2 regions of the Paenibacillus sp. FSL E2-0177 genome follow, and region 1 is predicted to be linked to the other one. Evidence: riboswitches for the same ligand, from Rfam matches in the RefSeq annotation. Region 1 holds a riboswitch; the other holds the start of a gene.
The links. Region 1 has a riboswitch for S-adenosylmethionine ahead of MHI25_RS26050 (methionine ABC transporter ATP-binding protein). Riboswitches for the same ligand answer to the same signal wherever they lie in the genome.

Region 2: it holds a riboswitch for S-adenosylmethionine, as region 1 does, so the genes downstream of both, metA (homoserine O-succinyltransferase) here and MHI25_RS26050 (methionine ABC transporter ATP-binding protein) in region 1, are expected to answer to the same signal.

What each region holds. Positions count from the first base shown of each region.
Region 1 is NZ_CP150307.1:5,846,874-5,853,019, forward strand. Features, by position in the region: gene MHI25_RS26030 (YuzB family protein) at 214-468, opposite strand; gene MHI25_RS26035 (NifU family protein) at 550-798, shown strand; gene MHI25_RS26040 (MetQ/NlpA family ABC transporter substrate-binding protein) at 957-1,823, opposite strand; gene MHI25_RS26045 (methionine ABC transporter permease) at 1,881-2,540, opposite strand; gene MHI25_RS26050 (methionine ABC transporter ATP-binding protein) at 2,540-3,556, opposite strand; SAM riboswitch class I at 3,659-3,794, opposite strand; gene MHI25_RS26055 (Cthe_2314 family HEPN domain-containing protein) at 3,897-4,631, opposite strand; gene MHI25_RS26060 (heme A synthase) at 4,787-5,770, opposite strand; gene MHI25_RS26065 (thioredoxin family protein) at 5,873-6,146, opposite strand, start outside.
Region 2 is NZ_CP150307.1:1,972,208-1,978,353, forward strand. Features, by position in the region: gene MHI25_RS08640 (ROK family protein) at 1-248, shown strand, start outside; gene MHI25_RS08645 (HRDC domain-containing protein) at 459-1,475, shown strand; gene corA (magnesium/cobalt transporter CorA) at 1,562-2,497, opposite strand; SAM riboswitch class I at 2,894-3,023, shown strand; gene metA (homoserine O-succinyltransferase) at 3,139-4,059, shown strand; gene MHI25_RS08660 (PLP-dependent transferase) at 4,096-5,268, shown strand; gene mqnC (cyclic dehypoxanthinyl futalosine synthase) at 5,895-6,146, shown strand, end outside.

The sequences.
Region 1 (6,146 bases):
TAGTGACTATGGGGTCCGATAGCAATCCAAATGTAGGAAAACACTCAATATAAGGTCGCCTGAGTCCGGTGGCACCTTCACGGTAGCCCCTGCACTCTCCAATATGTTGCCTAATCGATCAAATTGGTGGATTTTGTTCAAGTAAGGTTCCAAAAAGAGGGAGCACTCCATAATTTAGATTATGGAGTGCTCCCTCTTTTTTTCTCGAGAAATTTAGTCAAGATCTATATTAAACCAAGCCTCAAGCTCTTTGATCTTGGCCTCAATTTTCTCTTCTAGCTCTGCAACAGTTTCTGCTGCAATAATGTCACCTTCAACCATGGCGAAAGGCATTAAATAACACTCTCCACAATTGTTCAGACATCCGTATTCAATGACATCATAATCTGGATTTTCCTCCAGCTTATGCATTAGCTTGTCTGTTCCGTGACCCATGTTGCTGGAACAAAATTCAATAATTGGTCTCATGATGATCTCCCTATTCCGCCTAACCATTTTATTTTTTAACTTTTTGTACTATAATGAACTTACGAAAGGAGTGATTGAGAAATGAGTGAGAATGCACAAAGCACCGAAATGTATGATGAAGTACTAGAAGTGCTGGATAAGCTTCGTCCGTTCCTGCAGCGCGATGGCGGTGACGTAGAACTGGTCGATGTGGAAGACGGCATCGTTAAGTTGAAACTTATGGGTGCCTGCGGCAGCTGCCCAAGCTCCACGATCACCTTGAAAGCCGGGATTGAACGCGCCCTCCTTGAAGAAGTAGAAGGCGTTGAAGAAGTAGTTCAAGTATTCTAAATCCCGTTCAATAACCCTCCCGATTCTCCTGTAAAGGAGATCGGGATTTTCTTATTATAGAGGATTTAACATTCTCTCACAACCTTAGAACATAAAACCCGCAAGCCAACTTGGCTGCGGGTTCTTGTTATGACTATAGACGAATTTAGCTTCATTCCTTAAAACGCTGGAATGATCGCACCTTCGTACTTTTCTTCAATGAAAGCTTTAGCTTCTGGAGAATTCAGGGCAGCAACCAGCTTTTTGATGGCTTCGGAATCTTTATTGTCTTGACGGGTTACCAAAATGTTAGCATAAGGGGAATCTACACCCTCGATGAACAATGCATCTTTAGTTGGCACAAGACCAGCGTCTAGTGCAAAGTTCGTGTTGATCAAAGCAAGGTCTACCTCATCCAGTTGACGTGGGAGCATAGCTGCTTCCAACTCAATGATGTCGAGATTTTTCTTGTTTTCAGTGATATCTGCTTTTGTTGCAGCAATGTTTGTATCATCTTTCAAGGTAATCAGACCATTTTTTGCAAGTAGGATTAGTGCACGGCCACCGTTAGTAGCATCGTTCGGAATGGCAACTTTTGCACCATCAGCCAACTCATCGATCGATTTGATTTTTTTGGAATAAGCTCCAAAAGGTTCAACGTGAACGGATGCAACAGAGACTAGGTCGGTTTTATTATTTTTGTTTTGGTCATCCAGATACGGTTGGTGTTGGAAAAAGTTAGCGTCTAACTCCTTCTCATCAAGCTGCACGTTAGGTTGAATATAGTCAGTGAATTCTTTGATTTCAAGTGTAATTCCATCTTTTTCGAGCAATGGAGCAATAGCCTTCAAAATTTCAGCATGAGGAACAGGTGAGGCACCAATAACCAATTTCACAGGATCTTTAGTAGGTTCACTTGTTGCTTCTGCGTTTGGTGCTGTTGTAGCAGCCGAGCTCCCAGCATTATTAGATGCATTGTTGTTACCGCAAGCCGCAAGCACCGCAACCAGTGTCAGGCTAAAAAATGTAAGTAGTACTTTTTTCATTGTAAATCCCCCTCTAATCTATATTTTGTATTGAATAAGGATATATATGGATGTACCTTATTTCCGTGTGTAATGTTTTACGAGTCGGTCACCGGCCATTTGTAGCAATTGCACCAGTACGACAATAAATATTATAGAAACAATCATAATCTCCGTCTCATAGCGGTGGTAGCCGTAACGAATCGCCAAGTCACCTAATCCGCCGCCCCCAACCATACCAGCCATTGCTGTATAGGAGACCAGTGTAACCAGTGTGATCGTAACTCCAGCGAGCAGACCTGGACGAGCTTCTGGCAAAAGAACACGCATAACGATTTGGTTCGTCGATGCTCCCATACCTTGTGCGGCTTCGATGACTCCGCGGTCTACCTCTCTTAACGACGTCTCTACCAAGCGGGCAAAAAACGGAGCTGCACCAATCACCAGAGGTGGAATCGTACCGAGTACACCAATGGAGGTTCCAACAACGGCTTTGCTGAAAGGAATTAGAGCCACCATCAAAATGATAAAGGGTACGGAACGTAGAATATTTACAAGTAATGATAAGACCGAGTAAGTTACTCTGATTACTATACTATTCGATTTCCCCCATAAATACAATAGAATTCCGAGTGGTAAACCAAGAATAATTGTGAACAATCCGGAAAAAAATATCATTTTTATAGTAGCAACCGTAGCATCCATCATTTCTTGCCAATTTAGATCTGCAAAATTCATTACGAAATCACCTCCACATCAAGGCCTTGAGCAATTAGCCTGGAGATCGTTACAGCAATCGCCTCAGCTGGCCCTTCGAACCGCACAATCATCTGTCCATAAGGCACATCTTTAATCGTTGAAATGGTACCATGTAAGATTGCAAAGCTTACACCCGTATCACGCACGACATCGGATAGTGCCGAGCCGTAAGTTTTTTCTCCGAAAAAAGTAATTTTGACAGCTTGAGAGTTATCCCCGGCAGCAGCATCAAGCGCCACTCGAAGAGGTCCTTCATTCTGTGTCTCACTGCGGATGAAATCGCGTGTAACCTCATGCTGCGGCTTGAGAAATACCTCTGTAACTTTGCCTTGCTCAACAATCCCACCACCATGAATGACCGCGACACGGTCGCAGATGCTCTGGATTACATGCATTTCATGTGTGATCAGCACAATGGTCAAATGGAATCTTTTATTAATATCGAGCAGCAGCTTAAGAATGGAGTCCGTTGTCTGGGGATCAAGCGCAGAAGTGGCCTCGTCACACAGCAGTACATCAGGGTCACTGGCTAGTGCCCGGGCGATGCCGACCCGCTGCTTTTGTCCTCCAGATAACTGAGAAGGATACTTATCTTTATGTTCTTCAAGCCCAACTAGAGCGAGCAGGTCTTTGACTTTTGTATCAATAGCTGTTCTAGATGTACCTGCAAGGCGTAGTGGAAAGGCAATATTATCGTATACGGTCGCCGAAGACAGCAAATTGAAATGTTGAAAAATCATCCCAATCTTGCGCCGCTGTTCCTGCAGCTGACCTTGGTTAAGACTGGTTAGCTCAACACCGTCTACCCAGACCTCTCCTTCTGTCGGACGTTCCAACAGATTAATGCAACGGATCAATGTACTTTTCCCGGCTCCAGAGTGGCCGATGACTCCGAATATTTCACCTTTCTCGATGGACAAATTCAATCCAGAAAGTGCTGTTGCCGCATTACTCCCTTTTCCATAAACCTTTGTTATCCCTTTTAGATTAATCAACTCTCGTCGCCCCCCCTTTATACTTCACTTATTCTATACAAAAAAACCTCCAACGATCGATGCAGATCGCAAGAGGCTCTGTGGGTTTATTAAGACAATGCCTTCTCATCTGCCAACGACCGCAACCTGCGCCATTGTAGGAATTAGCACCATGACATTTGTACAACGCTTCCCGCGCTGGTTACAAATCGGTTGCCGGGCTTCATCGGGCCTATCCCTCCGCCGCTCTCGATAAGATAAAGTTATGAAATTATATTTTTTCTGAAATCGTACATACTTTAATGCAAGCATAAGTATAGTGAGTTTATCGATTTTTGTCAAAAGGAAATATATTGAACGATTACGATTTTATGCTCTTTGTCTTGCTTATTTCCTTACGCAGCTGTTCATTGCTGTAGCTGAATGCCGCGATTAATGTCTTACAGTTCATTTCGAGCGATTGTTTTAAATCCTCAAGATGGCTATCCAGATCCTCGAGCTGAATTTTGTCATGCAGACCTTGGTGCCGCTGCCACAAATCATCCTGCATTTCGGAATTCATATAATGAATTTCAGCATTTCTGCGCTTGCGTAAATTCTCCAATGGATCGCGGTAGGAGTTCTTAATCTCTTCCAGTTGATCCGCTAATGCAGGATGCACATTCAATAATTGAAGCTGACGCAGCACTGTAAAGTAAGAAAAGTGCGTTTTTAATTTGGATGTTTTGAGATCATAAAAATGATTCAGTACCGTCCCAAGCTTGTCCAGAAGAGAGAAAACCCGGATAAAGCCATCTTTATAAAAATAAACATAACGTGCATAATCGCCCTGTTCCACCGGTGTCATATCATCCATATAACCCGCAATCACTAATTTCCGGTAAAAAGCGGCCGCGAACCAACTTTGCTCCAGTTCATCCAGAGAGGAAATCAGCCCACGTGTCCAAATCTCCAGCTTGCGGTATTCATGGTCATTATCCTCATGGGCACTCATTTCCTTGCGCAGCAATGCTGCAAAAGTGGCCATATTCTCCATCGCATCAGCCAACACACCGCTGTTCTTTCGAGGCGGCTCTCCAAGTAATACCCGCAGCATATCCCAGTCCTCCTAAAGTTTTGTTCAGCGTCTGCTTCCATGGACTGCTTCGTACAAAACTCGCGACGTAAGCATCGGCCAATCAGCTCCACGATATACCGATTTCCACTTTATTATTCCGCGGGTGAAGCACCTCTATCCACGGAGGGAATGTTCTACCAAGGCGGTGGAATCATTGGGCTCGTTACATTTTTTCCAGACACGACACTACTCGCGCGATTTAGCTGCCAGACTCTTACACTCATATAACATAAGACACCAAACAAACTGGCAATCAGTAAAATATGAGCCAAAGCGGCAAATATGTACAGCCTTTCATTATCTAGAGTGTAAACCACAGCCGCCCCACTAAATACCTGCATCAAGCATAACAGCACTGCAGCTATACCTAGCGCTCTAAGCTCTGGATAATCCTTATGTTTCCAAAATGCTAAATGCCCAAGCAGCGCAGTAAGCATGAATAAGATTAAAGCCGCAATCCGATGCGTAAAAACAACACCTACACCTCCGGAAAGCTCCGGAACCCATTCTCCATTACAAAGCGGCCAACCCGAACACCCGCCTTGTGAATCCGTATGACTTACAAAGGCTCCAATATACACGACAATATAAGAATAGATGGCAGTAAAACAGGTTAAATTGCGAAAAGCCTTACTTACGGGCTTCTTTTGAGCCTCCAGCTTATGATCATATTCACGTGCTTCATGCCATCTCTTGGTTCCAAGAGCCAACATCATAGCGCTCGAAAAGGCGATCAAAGAAAAACCCATATGCAACGCCATTACAGCAGCGGATTGGGATTTAATTACTGCAAGCGCTCCCATACCACCTTGAACGATGACGAATACTAAGGTCATAAATGCATATCCCAGCAAATCGCGCCGCGTACGAGCATAACGCCAAAAAGCAAACATCGAGGCAAGTGAGAATAACCCTGCCAAACCGCTAAACAAGCGATGGGTGTATTCAATCATCGAGCCTATAGTATAAGCCGGAATTAATTTTCCATGACAGAGCGGCCATTCATTTCCGCATTCCAAGCCCGATCCAGTCTTCGTCACTACCGCTCCTCCGAGTACAGCGAGGAACATGATAAGGCAAGTAAGATAACTAAGCCATTTCAACTGATTTGTCGTCAAAAATATCACCCGCAGTTTTTAGTAATGAAGAAGCAGCCAGACTTATATTTCAAAAAACCACCGCTTTTGCACAAACAGGCGAAAGCGGTGGTTCCTTAGGAATTACTTTTGAAGGCTTTGATGCACTTGGACCGCTTTATCAAGGAAATTCTCAATCTCTTCACGGGATTTGCGCAATTTATTAACGAATCTAACCAATTCCCGTCCATCCGAATATGCGACGAAGCTTGGAATACCCATAATATTTTGTTCTTGGCTAACATCGCCCACGGCATCAACATCTACCTCAACCAGTGTAAGGCGGTCTGCATAAGACTGCTCTACCTCTGGGATAAAAGGATCGATAAATTTGCAATCCGAGCACCAGTCAGCCTTG
Region 2 (6,146 bases), 3.1 Mb from region 1:
CACATGCACTTATGAATTACGTGTTGATTCTGTCTCCCGAAAAAATCGTAATGGGCGGTGGTGTCATGAAGCAAAGCCACTTGTTCCCGCTAATTCGTACCAAGCTGCAGGAGCTGCTGAAGGGTTATGTTCAGCATCCAGCGCTAAATACCGACATCGATAATTATGTTGTGCCACCGCAGCTTGGAGATAACGCAGGACTTGCAGGTGCGATTGGACTGGCAACTTTAGCTATGGCAAGAAACTAGTATAAAAAGATATTGACTGTTAGGAAATATATGGTATTGTAGGATCTAACAGTATAGCATTTAATGAGGGAGCACCTCTTTCACGTTTATCGTGAGAGTGGTGCTTTTTTGCGTTTTCCGAGTCTGACAGTGTGGGATTCACATCAGCGAATAAGTAGCTCAGACCGGTAGGTATAGTGCTTGCTGAAGACTAGAAAGGCAGGGATGAATATGCAAATTGTATTTATGAATCGCTTATCCAGAATATCTGGGGTGGATCAAGAGGTGTTCGCTCAGCTATGGATTGGAGAGGAAGAAGGAGTGTGGAGCCTGGGCTGGCGTGATTTTTCAGGCGGTGAGGAAACACAGGAGCATTTGTGGTACGCGGGTGGTTCATGGAATGAAATGCTTTGTGTTTACAGGCATGAGCTGGCGGTGAAGATGGGGGATGGCTATCGGCCGTTGATTGATGGCGTATTTCATGAAGAAGACGGCCTTACCGGGCGTAATCAGGAGCAGCTAAGGCTGCAATATTACAGTGAATATAATGGCAACGAAGCTATTTATGAGGAGTTATGTGCTTGGCGCCGCAGCCGAGCTTCTAGTGAACGGAAAGCCCCTTACATTCTTGCCAGCAATCGTTTGTTACGTTTGATAAGCACTTTCTTGCCACATACACCAGAGGAGCTGCTGCAGATCCCTGGTGTAGGGGAAGGAAAGGCAGCCCAATATGGCACGGATTGGTTGGCTATAACCTCTACGGCTGCAAGGGAACATTCCTTTCCTTTGAATTGGGTACACCAAGAAATTGAGGAGGATTCTTTTGTATCCTGGCTCTATAAACAGAAAGAGGTCAAATATAAGAAACAGCTAGAAAGACTGCGATTACGGCGAATTCTGCTGCAAGGGATCGAGAATGGGTTAGGGTTAGAACAGCTTAAGGTGAACAGTGGAGTGAACCGTCGCGAACTGATTGAAGCGGTAGAGGAGCTGGAAAGAGAAGGTTATTGCGTGGAGAAACTGATCGAGGTAGAACTGAAAAATGTGCCGCAGAATGAGCAGGAGGCGATATGGAATGCCTATGCAGAGGTTGGAGATCTTTTTCTAAAGCCAGTGCTGCATAAGGTGTATGGGGAGGATTTTTCAGCAGCAGAAGGGCTGGATAGCTATTATGAACGCCTGCGGCTGATCCGCATTCGTTTCCGGCGGGAGCAAGCTGCTAAAGTGGGCATGGCGACCAGTTTCTAGTAGCTTTTTCTCATATCAAAAAGACGAAGGCTTCCTTACACCATAGGGTTAAAGGGCCTTCGTCTTGCCTATTCGTCCGTTTATTTTCATAGCCATTCTTTCTTGCGGAATACATACAGCATCCCACAGCCTAACGTCAACATTAGACCTATAACGGCAAAATAACCGTATTTCGTATGCAATTCCGGCATATGATCAAAGTTCATCCCATAGATTCCGGTAATTACGGTCAAAGGCATGAATATCGTTGTAATCGCGGTAAATACTCTCATAATTTCATTGGCGCGGTTGGCGATACTGGATTGGTAGGCCTCACGTAAGTTGCCCATGAGATCGCGGTACGTCTCAAAAGTTTCGGATATTTTAACTGCATTTTCATAAATGTCGCTAAAGTATTTCTGCAGCTGATCATCAATCAGACGGAGGTCTTTTTTATTCAGGGTATTGATAACCTCTTTCTGTGGTCCCAGCATCTTCTTTAACCATAAGATCTCACTTCGCAGACCGATAATCTCACTCAGATGAGATTTCTTGGTATGCATTAGGATATCCTCTTCAAGCTTCTCAATCCGGGCTTCAATTCGGTCACCTACGGAGAAATAATTATCTACGACAAGGTCGATAAGCAGGTAAAGGAATTGGTCGGGTTCGCTAACCTCTTGTTCCCATAACATGGGCTTCAGGACGCGTAGCTCGTGAATCTTTTGTTTCGTTACAGTAATAATATAATGTCTGCCCAAGAATATATTGAGCGCCCGCAGGAAGATTTCCTCATCATCAAAGCGGATGCTGTTTACAACAATAAAGTAATGACTTTCGTATATTTCGATCTTTGGACGTTGATCCTCTTCACTAAGGCAATCCTCAACAGCGAGATCATGCAGGTTGAACAGGGGCTGAAGCAGCTCCAAATCCTCCACATCTGCATCAATCCAATAGAACCCTTCTGTTGGGGGTGTCAATGTTTCATCAATTTCATCAATAGGTGTAAAAACCCCTGCATTCACCAGCCGGATTTTCATCTGATTCCACTCCTTCTATCCCCGGGTCTTCACCAGGGACTGCTAATTAAGCACAGAGAAAAAATCAGCTTGGCCGGCGTTACAATCAATACAAGAGGCCGAATGACGATTCGAGGGCATGAAGAAGAACTGCTCCCGCCGCCGGCAAGCTGATGATTATCCTGTGTGGTTGCTCATTCTGTACACTTAATTGCGAGCTCGGGTCGCCTTCCATTCTTCTTCTCACCTCTTCTTTTCGTTCAGGTATGAAATACTTGTCTAGTATAACAACGGAGTATGCCTCTTTCAAGCAAATTTATTGTTACTTTGAGGCTACTTCAGCATTGTATGGACTTGACGAAAAGGAGGTTCATGATTTAAAGTAAATTTTAAAGAAATTTAATTGAATACAGCTAAATCTTATCAAGAGCAGGTGGAGGGACTAGCCCTATGAAACCCGGCAACCGGCGTGTGAACGCACGGTGCTAATTCTTGCGGAACTTTGCTGACGACTAAACCCCGTCCAAAAGTTTCTGGCAGATGAGAGAGGCGCATATGACTGTAGATATGACCTTTCTCGTTTTCCGAGAAAGGTCTTTTTATTGTTCAGAAAGCCGCGATGTGACAACATAACCTAAATACAGTTAAGGAGTGGAAAGACAATGCCAATTAAAATTCCCGACAGTTTACCAGCAAAAGAAATACTATCCGGTGAAAATATTTTTGTGATGGATGATAGTTTGGCTTTCCATCAGGATATCCGCCCACTAAGGATTGCTATTCTGAATCTCATGCCGACTAAAGAAACGACGGAGACTCAATTGCTGCGTTTAATAGGAAATTCACCGCTACAAGTTGACGTTACCTTGCTGCACCCACGCTCACATACTTCTAAGAATACTTCTGCTGAGCATTTGAGAAGCTTTTACAAAACTTTTGACGAGATCAGCCACCGCCGTTTGGATGGTCTTATTGTTACAGGAGCACCCGTAGAGCAAATGGAGTTTGAGGAAGTATCCTATTGGGAAGAGCTAAAAGAGATTTTTGAATGGAGCAAGGATAATGTGACCTCGACCATGCATATCTGTTGGGCGGCACAGGCAGGGTTGTATCATCATTTTGGTGTTCGTAAAGTGGCTTTGCCTGAAAAATGTTTTGGAGTATTCTCCCATACGATTAACCAAAATAACATTAAATTGCTGCGCGGCTTTGACGAGGTATTCCATGTACCGCATTCCCGTCATACCGATGTCTCCCGCGAAGATATTGAGAGCAATCCAGATCTGCAGATTCTGGCGGAATCCGAAGAAGCTGGTATGTATCTAGTAGCTACGACCGACGGCAAACAAATATTTGTGACCGGACATTCCGAATACGATCCATTATCCTTGAAATGGGAATATGATCGTGATTTGGAGAGGGGCATGGAGATGGCCTTGCCGAAACACTATTTCCCTAAAGATGATCCAGAACAAACACCTCCTGCAGTGTGGCGTGCACATGCCAACTTATTATTCTCTAATTGGCTCAATTACTATGTATATCAAGAGACACCTTACGATATCGACCCGATTGTTTATTAAGATCAGCGCTACATTACAATTTAGGAGGCATTTATCATGGACGACAAACTTAGGATTGAAAGCAGACTGGCACAAATAGGTTCACAAGAAGATCCGGCTACCGGAGCCATTAATTTCCCTATCTATAATGCTACGGCATTCCGTCACCCGAAGCTTGGGCAGAGCACAGGTTTCGATTATAGCCGTACCAAAAGTCCAACCCGTTCCGTACTAGAGAATGCGGCTGCGGAATTGGAGTCTGGTGATGCAGGTTTTGCCTGTAGTTCTGGGATGGCAGCTATTCAAACCATATTTACCCTGTTTGGGCAAGGCGATCACTTGATCGTTTCGCTGGATCTTTACGGCGGGACCTATCGTTTGTTGGAACGAATTATGTCCAAGTTTGGAATCACTGCTTCCTATGTAGATACGAATGATTTGGATGCGCTTGAGGCTTCACGTCTTCCAAATACGAAGGCGATATTTATTGAAACGCCAACGAATCCTTTGATGATGGTTACGGATATTGCAGCCGTTGCTACTTGGGCCCGTCATCATGGGCTGCTCACAATTGTAGACAATACACTGCTGACTCCATTTTTCCAGCGTCCTCTGGAATTAGGTGCGGACATTGTAGTCCATAGTGCTACCAAATATTTGGGCGGACACAATGATGTACTTGCGGGTCTTATTGTATCTAAAGGAGCTGAATTATCCGCTGAAATAGCGATTCTACATAACTCTATTGGCGCTGTGCTTGGGCCAACAGACAGTTATCAGCTGATGAGAGGCATGAAGACACTGGCCCTGCGTATGGAACGGCACGAGAGCAATGCGCTAGCAATTGCCCGCTATCTACAAGAGCATCCGGCGATTGCGGAAGTGTTCCATCCAGGCCTGCCGGATCATCCGGGATATGAAATCCAGAATCGCCAGTCCTCGGGCAATACCGGAATTTTTTCTTTCAAATTAAAAGATGCCAGATACGTAGAACCTCTGCTTCGTCATATCCGGCTTATTGCCTTCGCGGAGAGCCTCGGCGGGGTTGAATCGCTAATGACCTATCCTGCAGTACAGACGCATGCGGATATTCCTGTGGAAATTCGGAATGCGGTGGGTGTAGATGATCGATTGCTGCGCTTCTCGGTCGGTATTGAACATGCGGAGGATCTAATTGCTGATCTTGGTCAAGCTTTAGAGGCTGCGCGAGCGGAAATCGAAACGAAGTAAAAGTAACGGCAACCCAGATCGGCACCGAATGCTGGGAAATATCGAGGATCTATCTCACCGTTGATTTAGAGCTGGTGTTGGACGCAGGATGAAATAGAGCTGTCTCATAAGCCGGGAATTGGCTGCTGGGATAGCTCTTCTTTTTGGACTTTTTGCTATTGGACACAGCTGACCTTAGACACAGCATTATTACACATTTGGAATGTTAACGGACTCCACAGCAGCTATTGCGCTAAAAACCAGCCTTCATGAGTCTCTTGTCAAGGAATAGCGTCGCTGGAGTCCAGAACTATGCTCCAAAGGCTAAATACTAACTAATAACGTCATCTGTGTCCGGCAGCCTCAAGGAATTTTGATTCACCGGGTGCAGGCAGCAATGTAAGGACTCTTTCTGCTGGATGGTATCTTGCTAAGAAAGTAAAAAGTTTTTCAAGCTGTTCAGATTGTGATACGATGAGGAAATGAACTGTTCATTTATTAAAATATAAGGTATAAGTTACATACTATACTTTATCCTTATGTTACTACGAGAAACGGTTGTTATCTCTAAAGGACGACAACGTTATTTTTCTTGTGATTTTGTGAATCTACCATATCCCTAAGGGTTTAAAAGGAGGATGCGAACGATGAGTACGATAGATCTTATTTTGGATAAAGCCCTGCGGGGTGACCGTCTCCAATTGGAAGATACCATCCGACTATTCGAGAGCAACGAAATTGAGAAAATGGGTGCTGCTGCAAACACTATTATGGAACGCTGGCATCCGGACCCGTTAGCCACATTTGTAATTGGCCGTAATATTAACTATACGAATGTATGTGATGTGTACTGCCGTTTTTGTGCTTTTTACCGCAGACCAGGCTCGGATGAAGGCTAT